DNA from 2 places in the Alteromonas sp. DY56-G5 genome. Region 1 is predicted to be linked to the other one. Evidence: predicted binding sites of a transcription regulator. Region 1 holds the regulator's gene; the other holds the start of a gene.
The links. The regulator ArgR, encoded in region 1, controls arginine synthesis, uptake and breakdown. The targets are predictions, from matches to a motif close to ANTGAATANNTATTCANT.

Region 1 (5,587 bases):
TTCAGCTGCTACTTCAAGAAAGTGGTGTAGATTGGCCAATGCCAGTGGCGCCATTGTTCGAGACGCTAGACGATTTGAACAACTCGCCTGACGTAATGCGCAAACTTCTGTCTATCGACTGGTATCGCGGTTACGTTAAAGGTCGTCAATTCGTTATGATTGGTTATTCAGATTCAGCCAAAGACGCAGGTGCACTTGCTGCGGGCTGGGCTCAATACCAATCACAAGAAGCCTTGGTTGCGATTGCTGATGAGTTTGACGTAAGCCTGACGCTATTCCACGGCCGTGGCGGTACAATTGGTCGTGGTGGCTTGCCAGCACATGCTGCCATTTACTCTCAGCCTCCTGGCTCGCTAGACGGCGGCTTCCGCGTAACTGAGCAAGGCGAAACTATTCGCTATAAATTCGGTATGCCTAAGCTGGCTAAACGCAGCCTAGGTATTTACGCCAGCGCCATAATTGAAGCCATGTTATTCCCGCCTCCGGCACCAAAAGAAGAATGGCGAGAGCTTATAACTGCAATGGCAGCCCAAGGTCGCGATAACTACCGTGCAACCGTGCGTCACGATAAAGAGTTCGTACCTTACTTCCGTGTTGCAACGCCAGAGCAAGAGTTAGGCAAACTCCCACTAGGTAGTCGTCCAGCGAAGCGTAAGCCACAAGGTGGTATTGAGAGCCTACGTGCGATTCCATGGATATTTGCCTGGGCACAAACCCGTTTGGTACTGCCAAGCTGGTTAGGCGTTATGCGCGCTATCGATAGCGTGAAGACACCGGAAAATGAAAAAGTGGTTAACGAGATGTTCAGCGAATGGCCGTTCTATCGTTCACGTCTTTCAATGCTGGACATGGTGTTCCATAAAGCCGATCCGCGAATCAGCGAAGCTTATGATGAGCGCTTGGTACCCAAAGAGCTTAAACACTTTGGTGAAGCATTGCGTAGCGAGCTTAAAGAAAGCATCTCGTCGCTGTTGGCTATAACCGGTGACGGCGACATCATGAAGAACGACCCGCAGGGTAAAGAGTCTATGGAGATCCGTGCAGGATATCTTCAGCCCCTTCACTACCTGCAAATTGAGCTTCTGGATCGTATTCGTAAAGCCGGTGACGATGCACAAAACACTAGCCTAGAGCGTGCCATGATGGTTACCATCGCGGGTATTGCAATTGGTATGCGTAATACAGGCTAGAGCCCAATGAACGCGTAACGTTATAATGAAAAGCCTGCTCATTGAGCAGGCTTTTTTTGTAATGTCTTAAATGCAAAAAAGGCTGGGTACGTAAGAACGTATCCAGCCTTTTCTAGCAGATGCTAGTACATCCGCTTCAGGCGTTACTAGCCGTTTACGAAGTCTACGCCTAGCTTGATGTCGCCACGTAGGCCTTCAAGCATGTCGTTTTTCGCTTTTTCTTCAAATGCGCTTAGCTCGCCGTATGGCAAGATTTCTTCAACACCGTTTGCGCCTAGGCGAACTGGATGTGCAAAGAATGCTGCGTCGTCGCTGTCGTCAGTTTGTACATAAGTGTACTCAACAACGTTCTCACCTTGCATTGCTGCAACTAGAGATAGACAGAAGCGTGCCGCTGCTTGACCCATTGATAGGGTTGCAGAACCGCCGCCCGCTTTAGCTTCAACAACTTCAGTACCCGCGTTTTGGATACGAGTAGTTAGGCTAGCAACTTCTTCGTCTGTGAACTCTACGCCTTCAACTTGTGAAAGTAGAGGAAGGATAGTTGTACCAGAGTGACCACCGATTACCGGTACGTGCACAGAAGATACGTCTACACCTTTAAGTTCAGCAACAAACGTTTCAGCACGGATAACGTCTAGTGTCGTTACACCGAAAAGCTTATTCTTGTCGTAAACGCCTTTTGCTTTAAGCGTTTCAGCTGCAATAGCAACAGTAGTGTTAACTGGGTTAGTGATGATACCAACACACGCGTTCGGGCAGTTATCAGCTACACCTTCGATTAGGTTTTTAACAATGCCGGCGTTGATGTTGAATAGATCAGAGCGATCCATACCTGGCTTACGAGGCATACCCGCTGGAATTAGAACAACGTCTGCTCCAGTTAGTGCATCAGCTAGGTCATCTTTACCGTGACCGGTTACTTTTACCGCAGTGGGGATGTGGCTCAAATCAACGGCAACACCAGGAACAACTGGCGCTACGTCGTAAAGCGCTAAATCTGAACCTGCTGGCAATTGTGTTTTCAACAACAAAGACAGCGCCTGACCAATACCACCGGCAGCACCTAACACGGCTACTTTCATACCATTTCTCCTATGGGATTACTTCACGTATTTAAACGGAACGTCACACTAATGCAACGCGGGGGAAAACTCAATCACCGGATCGTCTTATTAACGTTATTTATGGCGATTTTATCTCGATATTCATTATCATGAATGATTATGCAAAGAAATTGCGCAAAGTCTACCTGTACGGCACAATATACGCATACTAAATATAATTCCTAACGATAACCCTCAAAAAAGAAAAGAGCGCTAATGGCAAACGCAAAACAAGAGCTACTCATCAAAGCTTTTAAAGAAATTCTTAAAGCAGAAAGTTACGGTTCACAGGGTGAAATTGTTGATGCATTAAAAGCACAAGGCTTCGACAATATCAGCCAGTCTAAAATCTCTAGAATGCTAAGCAAATTCGGCGCGGTACGCACGCGAAATGCCCGAGGTGACATGGTGTATTGCTTGCCTCCAGAGCTAGGTATGCCTACGGCTAAAAGCCCTCTTAAACAGCTAGTACTGGATATCGTTCACAACAACGTAATGGTAATCATTAGAACCAGCCCTGGTGCTGCACAGCTTATTGCTCGTCTACTTGATTCATTGAGTAAAAAAGATGGCGTATTAGGGACGATTGCGGGTGATGACACGATTTTTATTGCCCCTGCTGACGTGACAAGAATTGAAGAATTAAGACAACGCGTTGAAGATTTATTTGAAAACGTTTAGCCATGGCTCCAAAAGCTGACAATCAAAAAATAAGAAACCGCATACAAGATGCGGTTTCTGACTCGGTAATTAACTGAAGCTTTCCTAAGATAAAAGCTTAATTAGCGCATCTGCTGCGGGGCGTGACGATGGTGGATTCTGTCCCGTTACCAACAAGCCATCAGTACACACTTTTACGGCGAAATCGTCGGCACTTTCATATTTTCCACCCTTTTTGACTAGCTCATCTTCAACTAAGTAAGGCACTACGTCAGTGAGTTCCATTGCCGCTTCTTCGCTGTTTGAAAATCCAGTTACCTGTTTACCATCAACTAAGTACTTGCCATCTGGAGTTTTAACGTCCTTAAGCACGATTGGAGCGTGGCACACTGCACCAACAGGCTTATTCGCTGCAATTGTGTCTTCGATTAACTTAATCGAGTGCGCGTTGTCAGAAAGGTCCCACAAAGGGCCGTGACCGCCCGGGTAAAATACGGCGTCAAATTCTTCAGCACGCACATCTTCAAGCGGTATGGTCGACGCCATTGCACTTCGCGCCAGTTCATCTTTTGTATATCTTATTGCGTCGTCTGTCATCGCATCATCTGCAAGGCTATTTGGGTCGATAGGTACTTGGCCTCCCATTGGCGACGCAAGGGTAATCGTATAGTCTTGATCTTTAAATGCGTAATATGGCGCTGCGAACTCTTCTAACCACATGCCTGTTTTCTTACCCGTATCACCCATTATTTCATGAGACGTCATTACCATTAGCATACGTTTTGTCATAAGCCCTCCTTGCGAGCATTTAAAAAATTTTCTCGTCAGTTAATTCGTGTAGTGGAGGGACTTAGATCATAAGCAAAGGCTATGCGCGGTAAGTAACAGGTGTGTGAGATAAATCGCAGACATAAAAAAGTGCCACTTCCTGTTAAGGAGAGTGGCACCTAACACTACAACTTTTTTAAACTAAGTAATTAGAAGTCGTATTTAATACCGAACTGAACTTGCCATACTGATTGGTCAAGCACTTCTAGGTTTTTAATACGTGAATCACTGTTCAAGTCAAAATATTCATATTGACCATCTACGATATTTGCAGAAACTACAGCACGCTCATATTCATAGCGAGTACGCTCGATGCGGCCCCAATCGTCATTCAGTAGGTTACCGAAGTTTTCTATATCAAAGAAAACCGTCAACTTATGCTCAGGGTAAAGCGCTGGTAGTTCTTGTTGAATACGCACATCAATGATTGTTGACCAGCGAGAGTTGTCGCCATTACGTTCAGCAATTCCACCCTTGTACTGAGCTAGCTCTGAACTATTAATATAGTCGATGAACTCTTGCTGAGCTGCTAGGTCACCACCAAATGAAGTTGCTGCAAACAATGGATCATTGATGCCATCTGGAACGTAAAGCAGGTGTCCTGCATCATCGTTACGGCTTTCACGCGCACAACGACCACCACCAACATCTAGCACACATGCGTTGTTTTCATCGAATGTGTAGCTATAAGGCTGGCCAGAGCGACGCTCGGCAAAGATTGAAACAGTCGTTTCATAGCCGTCAATTAACTCTTTCTTCCAATTGAAGCGCATTTTCCAAAGGTGCTCGGTCTGGAAGTTAGACGTGCCAGCTTGTGGTTGTTGACGATCATAAGCAGCAAAGTCGGAGTAGTTAGATGTCGCAGTTGAAGATGTACCATAGCCGATATCTTCTACGTCAGCATAAGTATAACTTGTAAAGAAGTCGAATGAGCCATAAGAGGTATCCCAAGCTTTTGAAGCAGACAAGGCGTATAATATTGAATCACCTTCATCAATTGAGCTTGTTACGATAGCTTCTGGACCTTCGCTACAGTCATAAACACCACGACCATCAGGCGCTGTACTAACTGGGTTTTCGCAGCGTTGATCATACCAGTAAGTAGCATTTTCAAGCTTGTTGTAAAGCACATCAGCAGAGAACAACCAACCTTCTAGTTCTTCCATCTCTGGCTCGTGCGCAACACCTAAGCTTACTTTCCAAGTTGTAGGTATATCAAAGTCATCTGCCAGCGCGTTCACATCGCCATCTGGGTCAATGTTAGCAAGCTGGTCAAGAATGTTCTGTGGAATGTACTGGCCTGTAGCAGCATCTGGTGTAGTAGGAACTTGGTATGTCTGACCAGAACCAAAGTCTTGATAATTGTCAGAAATTACGCCGTCATTTGAGTAGCTGTTTGATACCCAAACGCTTGGCGCCCCACCAGAGAAGCGACCAATACCACCACGTACAGTTGTATAATCAGACGCATACCACTGGAATGACACACGAGGAAGAATTACATCCAGCCCATCAACATCATTGGTGTTTGAATAGCCGTAGCGGTCTACAAAGTTTTGGTTCTCGCGGATAGAGCCTTCAGCTTCATACCAGTCATAACGGATACCAGCGTCAATAGTTAACTCAGCTGTCGCTTCCCAAGAATCTTGGAAGTAAAGTGAGTTGTAGTTGTAACCCCAGATCGCACGAAGGTCGTTCTCATCGTTTGTAATAGCATTATTGTAAAGCAGCGCAGAAGCTTCAGCATTTGCAAGGTCTTCTAGGCTGTTAAATAGGTATGAACCTTCAGAGTTTTGTGCAAAT
Region 2 (5,587 bases), on a different contig from region 1:
TGTAGGGTGGTCGCCTTGCTGAATTTGATTAGCAATACGCTGTACACGAGCCAAACCAACAGAGCCAGCGGCGCCTTTAATTTTGTGAGCCTGTGAGCACACTTCTGACTTTTCGTCCGCACTTAAGCTTAGCTGCAGTATTTCCATGTATTCAGGCATTTTTTCTTGGAATACTTTAACGCTAGCGCGCACCATTTCATCCCCTATGGTATCAACTAACATCTGTAACAAGTCCATATCTAAAATGTTACTTAATGTTTTGTTAGGTTCAGGGCGCTCTACTTCGCCATCAATTTCAAGCGGTGCAGGTGGTGCATGGAACAGCTCGTTAAACACCTCGATAACGCGAGATTTTTTAATCGGCTTAGCAATAACGTCATCCATACCGTTTTCTAAGTATTCATCACGCTTTTTAATGACGTTTGCCGTTAGCGCCACGATGGGCGTTTGCATAACCAGATCTTCTTCAATAATCGTACTTGCCACATCGAATCCGGTCATGTCAGGCAATTGAATATCAAGCAAGATAAGGTCGTATTGGTTTTCCCTGACTTTGTCTATGGCTTCTTGACCGGTCATTGCTACATCGACTTTCTGGCCAAGCTTCTCGAGCAAGGCTTTAGCGACCATGACGTTCAATTCAATATCTTCTACTAACAAGATATTGAGCCCTGTCACTTGAAGCTGCGCGACTTTCATCGGGCTATTAGAAATTTGAACTGGCAACACAATTTCAAAACGGGTGCCTTTACCCACTTTACTTGAAACGTGAATTTCACCTTTCATCAAGTCGACCATTTGCTTACAAATTGCCAATCCAATACCGGTACCTGTGGCCGATTGGTGGTCAGGGTGATCAACCTGATAGTACATGGCAAAAATCTTATCAATTTCGCTTTCAGGAATACCTACGCCCGTGTCTTCAATCACAAATGTTACATACGCCTTATCACCATCAGGTTTCGTCGATGAAACCGTTAGACTTACGTGACCTTTTTGTGTGAACTTCACTGCGTTAAACAGGATGTTCCATAATATCTGACGAAGGCGCGTACCATCTATTTCAACAAGACGGGGAAGCGGCTCGTTAATTGTCGTTTTAAGCTCTAGCTGTTTGTCGGCTGCAAGTAAACGAATAATGCTGCTAAGTTCTTCGGTAAAGTCTTTCAACGATATGGTTTTTAGACTCAGCTCAAGCTTATCTCTGTCTAACTTATCAAGGTCGATAATATCGTTAAAAATATTACCTAATGTTATAGCGCTGGCGTATATCGTACTTACCCAGTTAAATTGTTCTTCACTCAACTCCGTATCACGCAGCATACGGCTTAAGCCCACAATACCGTTTAGCGGTGTGCGTAGCTCATGACTTATGGTTGCGATAAAGCGAGTTTTGTCGGTACTTGCTTTTGCAGCAGCATTTTCAGCTTGCTTACGCTCAGTCATGTCTCGACCGAACGACAACAAGCCAAGGCGATTACCGTCTTTATCGAAGAAAGGTACACGCTTCATTTCGAAGTAACGACGACGTCCATCAGCAAAGCGAAGCCACAGCTCTTCTGTGATACTGGCGTTGGTTTCTAGAACTTCGTGATCACTCGCTACAATTTGGCGGGCAAGCTCTTCCTCATATACGTCTTTTGGCGTTAAGCCAAGCAGCTCTTGCTCGGTTTTGCCCGTCATAAGCTCCGCTATACGGTTACAACCAGCAAACCTGCCTTCTTCATTTCGGTAATATATTAAGTCTGGTGAGGCATCGATGATTGAACGTAACAAGGTTGATAAGCGGCGTGCTTGTGCTTCTTGTTCTGATTTATCCTGAATTTCTTTTTCTAAGTCTTTAAACAGCGCCTCACGCTCTTCTTGTGCTTGCTTGCGCTGCTCTATCTCGTGATTAAGCTGTCTGATGTTGCTTTGAAGTTCGCGGTTAAGAAAGACATCTTCTTCACGCAAACTTTCCAACTGGCTTACCACTTCCTTTAAGTTGGTACGTGAGTTTTCTAATTGCTTGATTAACTCACTAAAGAAATAAAGTACCCAAGGCGCAGATAACATGGTCAGTACTACAGCACTGATGAAGTCATCGGGCTGAACCTGGCTTCCCATGCTCACGCGAATTACGTATGAGCCCCCTAGCGTAAACACAAGCGAAAGAACAACAAACAATATGCTGAGCTTTAGAGTGCCAAAACGCTGAACAAATTGGGCAAAGCGAATTGCCCAAGAATCGTTTGGTGAATCTGAATGCATGTACGTCTAATTTAAGCTTATTTTGCGGTTATCCTATCAGGCTTTCCTCTTTTCGGGAATGCGGTTTGTCAAAGCATAACTCTGTGGCCCTGCTCAGAATTAGGATTTGAAAGGCGACTTTTCAGTAATTTCATTAATGTATTTGGTATTCACCCATCCTACCTTCGTGTAAGACACTTTCGCCCACTCCCCTCGCTTTTCCAGTATTTTTAGCACTTCGCCCTTATTCAAACCGTTCTCGACAGTTGGGTACGAAACATCTGGCCCTTTTCTCACATTCAGCGAATTGGCACTTACATTGGCCACCCGCTTTACAGGGCTAGCGAGATCCCGCTGAATTTGATCATGCGCCTCTCGCTGTGAATTCGAATCACTTGACTCAGTTGCCCACCTTTCACTATCACTTTGCAAAACAGCGGCTTTGAGTCTTTGAAGGGGAAAAGCGGGGCCAGGATCGACCTTTCGTGACGGCGCTATTTCTTCATGCCCGACGATAGTAGAGATGTTATAGTGGCTACACAGCGATAGCGTCCTAACAATTTGTACGTCGGTGTACTTGTGCCAATAGCCCATAGACTGTTGGTTAATGTGCTGGGCAGCTAATACTTCATTCTCGCCAAAAATTTCGCCAAACCAACTTTCAAAAGTGCCGTCTCCTCTAGCCTTAAGCTGGCCGGCATTGTCTAATTCAATGCCGATAGAGTACTGATTCAAGCCACTACGCCCCTCGTAATAACTTTCTCCTGCGTGCCACGCTATTTTATCGGTCGGAAGCATTTGAACAATGTCACCATTGCGTCCAACGGCAAAATGAGCTGACACACCGCTATCGGCATTGGTCAAGACATTCACCGAAGATGAAAGGCTACTACCGGCGGTAAAATGAATAACAATAGTATCGGGAGATCCAGATTGAAAACGCCCAGATGTATTAGGAGAAAGCCTGAAGGTGATATTGTCGCCAGTTAGAATATGATCATCTATACTAAATATAGGCAGTGGTGAAGCATGTAGTGTATTCATACAATAATCCTTATTGTCTTAACAGCACGCCACCACAGTGAATTTTTATTCTTCGCCTTTCACATAAGCGTACACTCAATTCCCACACAGGGCTCTCTATCAACATCCTTCAGCGCACCACGAGCCTTACCTGTGGTTAATTTTCAACCAATATAGCAAACTACTTATATTAGTGGAACCATAGCTTTACAAATTAATAAAAATACACCGCAAACCGCTACTGACAACATAAAACATCAATTTCAAAGCATATTTATTCATTAATAAAACGCAAATGAGAAGTAATATCATTTATAAGGGGTGAGTTATTCACTTTGCAATACTGATAACATTTTTGTTACAAACATAAATGACGACACGTAAGCAACTGATTAATAAACATTTAATTATATTTATACTAATTCACTATAAAGCTTATACTTTTAGCGTTTGATTTTAGTTTTTAATGTGGGTATTTTGTACGGCCCGCATCGCAATAATGCATAAAAATGCGGAAACGACTGGAATCCTCTAATAATAAAATAACGACAAGAAAGGCGCACGCCGCGAGCAATACCGCTCGCAGGCATAAAAGACGTCTAATAATGTTGTGATACGCAAACCTAGGCGCATCTACACGCAACGCATACCTTGCCCAGTCAAAAGGTTGAAGGAGTTAAGAGATGAGTTTATATAATCCCAATGATTCCCGGGACAACTGTGGGTTTGGCTTAATCGCTCACACTCATGGGGAAGCCAGTCATGAATTGGTAACTACTGCAATACACGGTCTTGACCGTATGCAGCATCGTGGCGGTATCGCCGCCGACGGGAAAACCGGTGACGGCTGTGGTTTATTACTACAGAAACCGGATGCGTTCTTCCATGCAATCGCCGAAGAAAATGGCTGGAAACTCAGCAAAAAATACGGCGTGGGCATGATTTTCTTAAGTCAGGACCCGGTACTTGCGCAAGCCGCGCGTGAAGTACTTAATGAAGAACTAGAAAAAGAAACACTTTCAGTAGTGGGTTGGCGCGAAGTGCCTGTCGACCACTCAGTACTGGGTGAATTAGCGCTAACGGGTGTTCCACAAATTGAACAGGTATTTGTGAACGCGCCAGCAGGTTGGAGAAAACGCGACCTTGAGCGTCGTTTGTATATGATCCGCCGCCGCGCTGAGAAACGTCTTGAGAAAGATCCCGATTTTTACGTAGCTTGTTTGTCAGGCTTGGTAACGATCTACAAAGGCTTGGTAATGCCAAAAGACTTACCTGCCTTTTATCACGATCTTGCCGATGAGCGTATGCAAAGCGCAATTTGCGTTTTCCACCAACGCTTTTCAACAAATACACTACCACGCTGGCCGCTTGCTCAGCCTTTCCGCTTCCTTGCGCACAACGGTGAGATTAACACCATTAAAGGAAACCGCGACTGGGCCATGGCACGTGCTGCTAAATTCGCAACGCCACTTATTCCAGATCTTAAAGATGCAGCCCCTTTCGTTAATACTGAAGGATCAGACTCATCCTCGCTGGATAACATGCTGGAGCTATTCTTAGCCGGCGGTATGGATTTATTCCGTGCTATGCGGTTACTTGTTCCACCCGCCTATCAAAACAACAAGACCATGGACGATGATCTTCGTGCATTTTACGAGTTTAACTCTATGCACATGGAACCATGGGACGGCCCAGCGGGTATCGTTTTGACTAACGGTCGCCACGTTGCCTGTAACCTTGATAGAAATGGTCTACGTCCTGCTCGTTACGTTATTACTAAGAACGGTTTCATTACCCTAGCCTCAGAAGTAGGTATCTGGGATTACGAGCAAGCTGACGTAATTGAAAAAGGCCGTGTAGGCCCAGGTGAAATGCTTGCTGTAGACACATACACAGGCAAAATCTGGCGCTCTACTGAAATTGATGAAGACTTAAAAGCACGTCACCCTTATAAAGAGTGGCTAGATAAGCATATTCGTCGACTTACACCAATTGAAAAGCTTGATGCGTCATTAATTGGTAAACGCGTGTTTGACGACGATGCCATGGCGGTGTACCACAAGCTACACGCCTACAGCTATGAAGAAATTCAACAAGTTGTAAAAGTACTCGCGAAAGACGGTCAAGAAGCTGTTGGTTCAATGGGTGATGACACGCCAATGGCGGTTATGTCCTCGCGCCAACGTACGGTTTACGACTATTTCCGTCAGCAATTCGCACAGGTTACTAACCCGCCTATCGACCCGCTACGTGAAAACCACGTTATGTCGTTGGCAACCTGTATTGGCCGCGAGCAAAACGTATTTAGCGAAACCTCAGGTTACGCTGACCGCGT

Region 2: gltB (glutamate synthase large subunit) is a predicted target of ArgR. The motif match lies at 3,751-3,768, and genes of this name have one in related genera.

The regions. Positions count from the first base shown of each region.
Region 1 is NZ_JANHZQ010000014.1:59,242-64,828, reverse strand. It holds gene ppc (phosphoenolpyruvate carboxylase) at 1-1,190, shown strand, start outside; gene mdh (malate dehydrogenase) at 1,337-2,275, opposite strand; gene argR (transcriptional regulator ArgR) at 2,513-2,977, shown strand; gene NO989_RS09265 (type 1 glutamine amidotransferase domain-containing protein) at 3,062-3,745, opposite strand; gene NO989_RS09260 (TonB-dependent receptor) at 3,934-5,587, opposite strand, start outside.
Region 2 is NZ_JANHZQ010000011.1:31,573-37,159, forward strand. It holds gene arcB (aerobic respiration two-component sensor histidine kinase ArcB) at 1-2,250, opposite strand, end outside; gene NO989_RS07640 (N-acetylmuramoyl-L-alanine amidase) at 2,350-3,273, opposite strand; gene gltB (glutamate synthase large subunit) at 3,936-5,587, shown strand, end outside.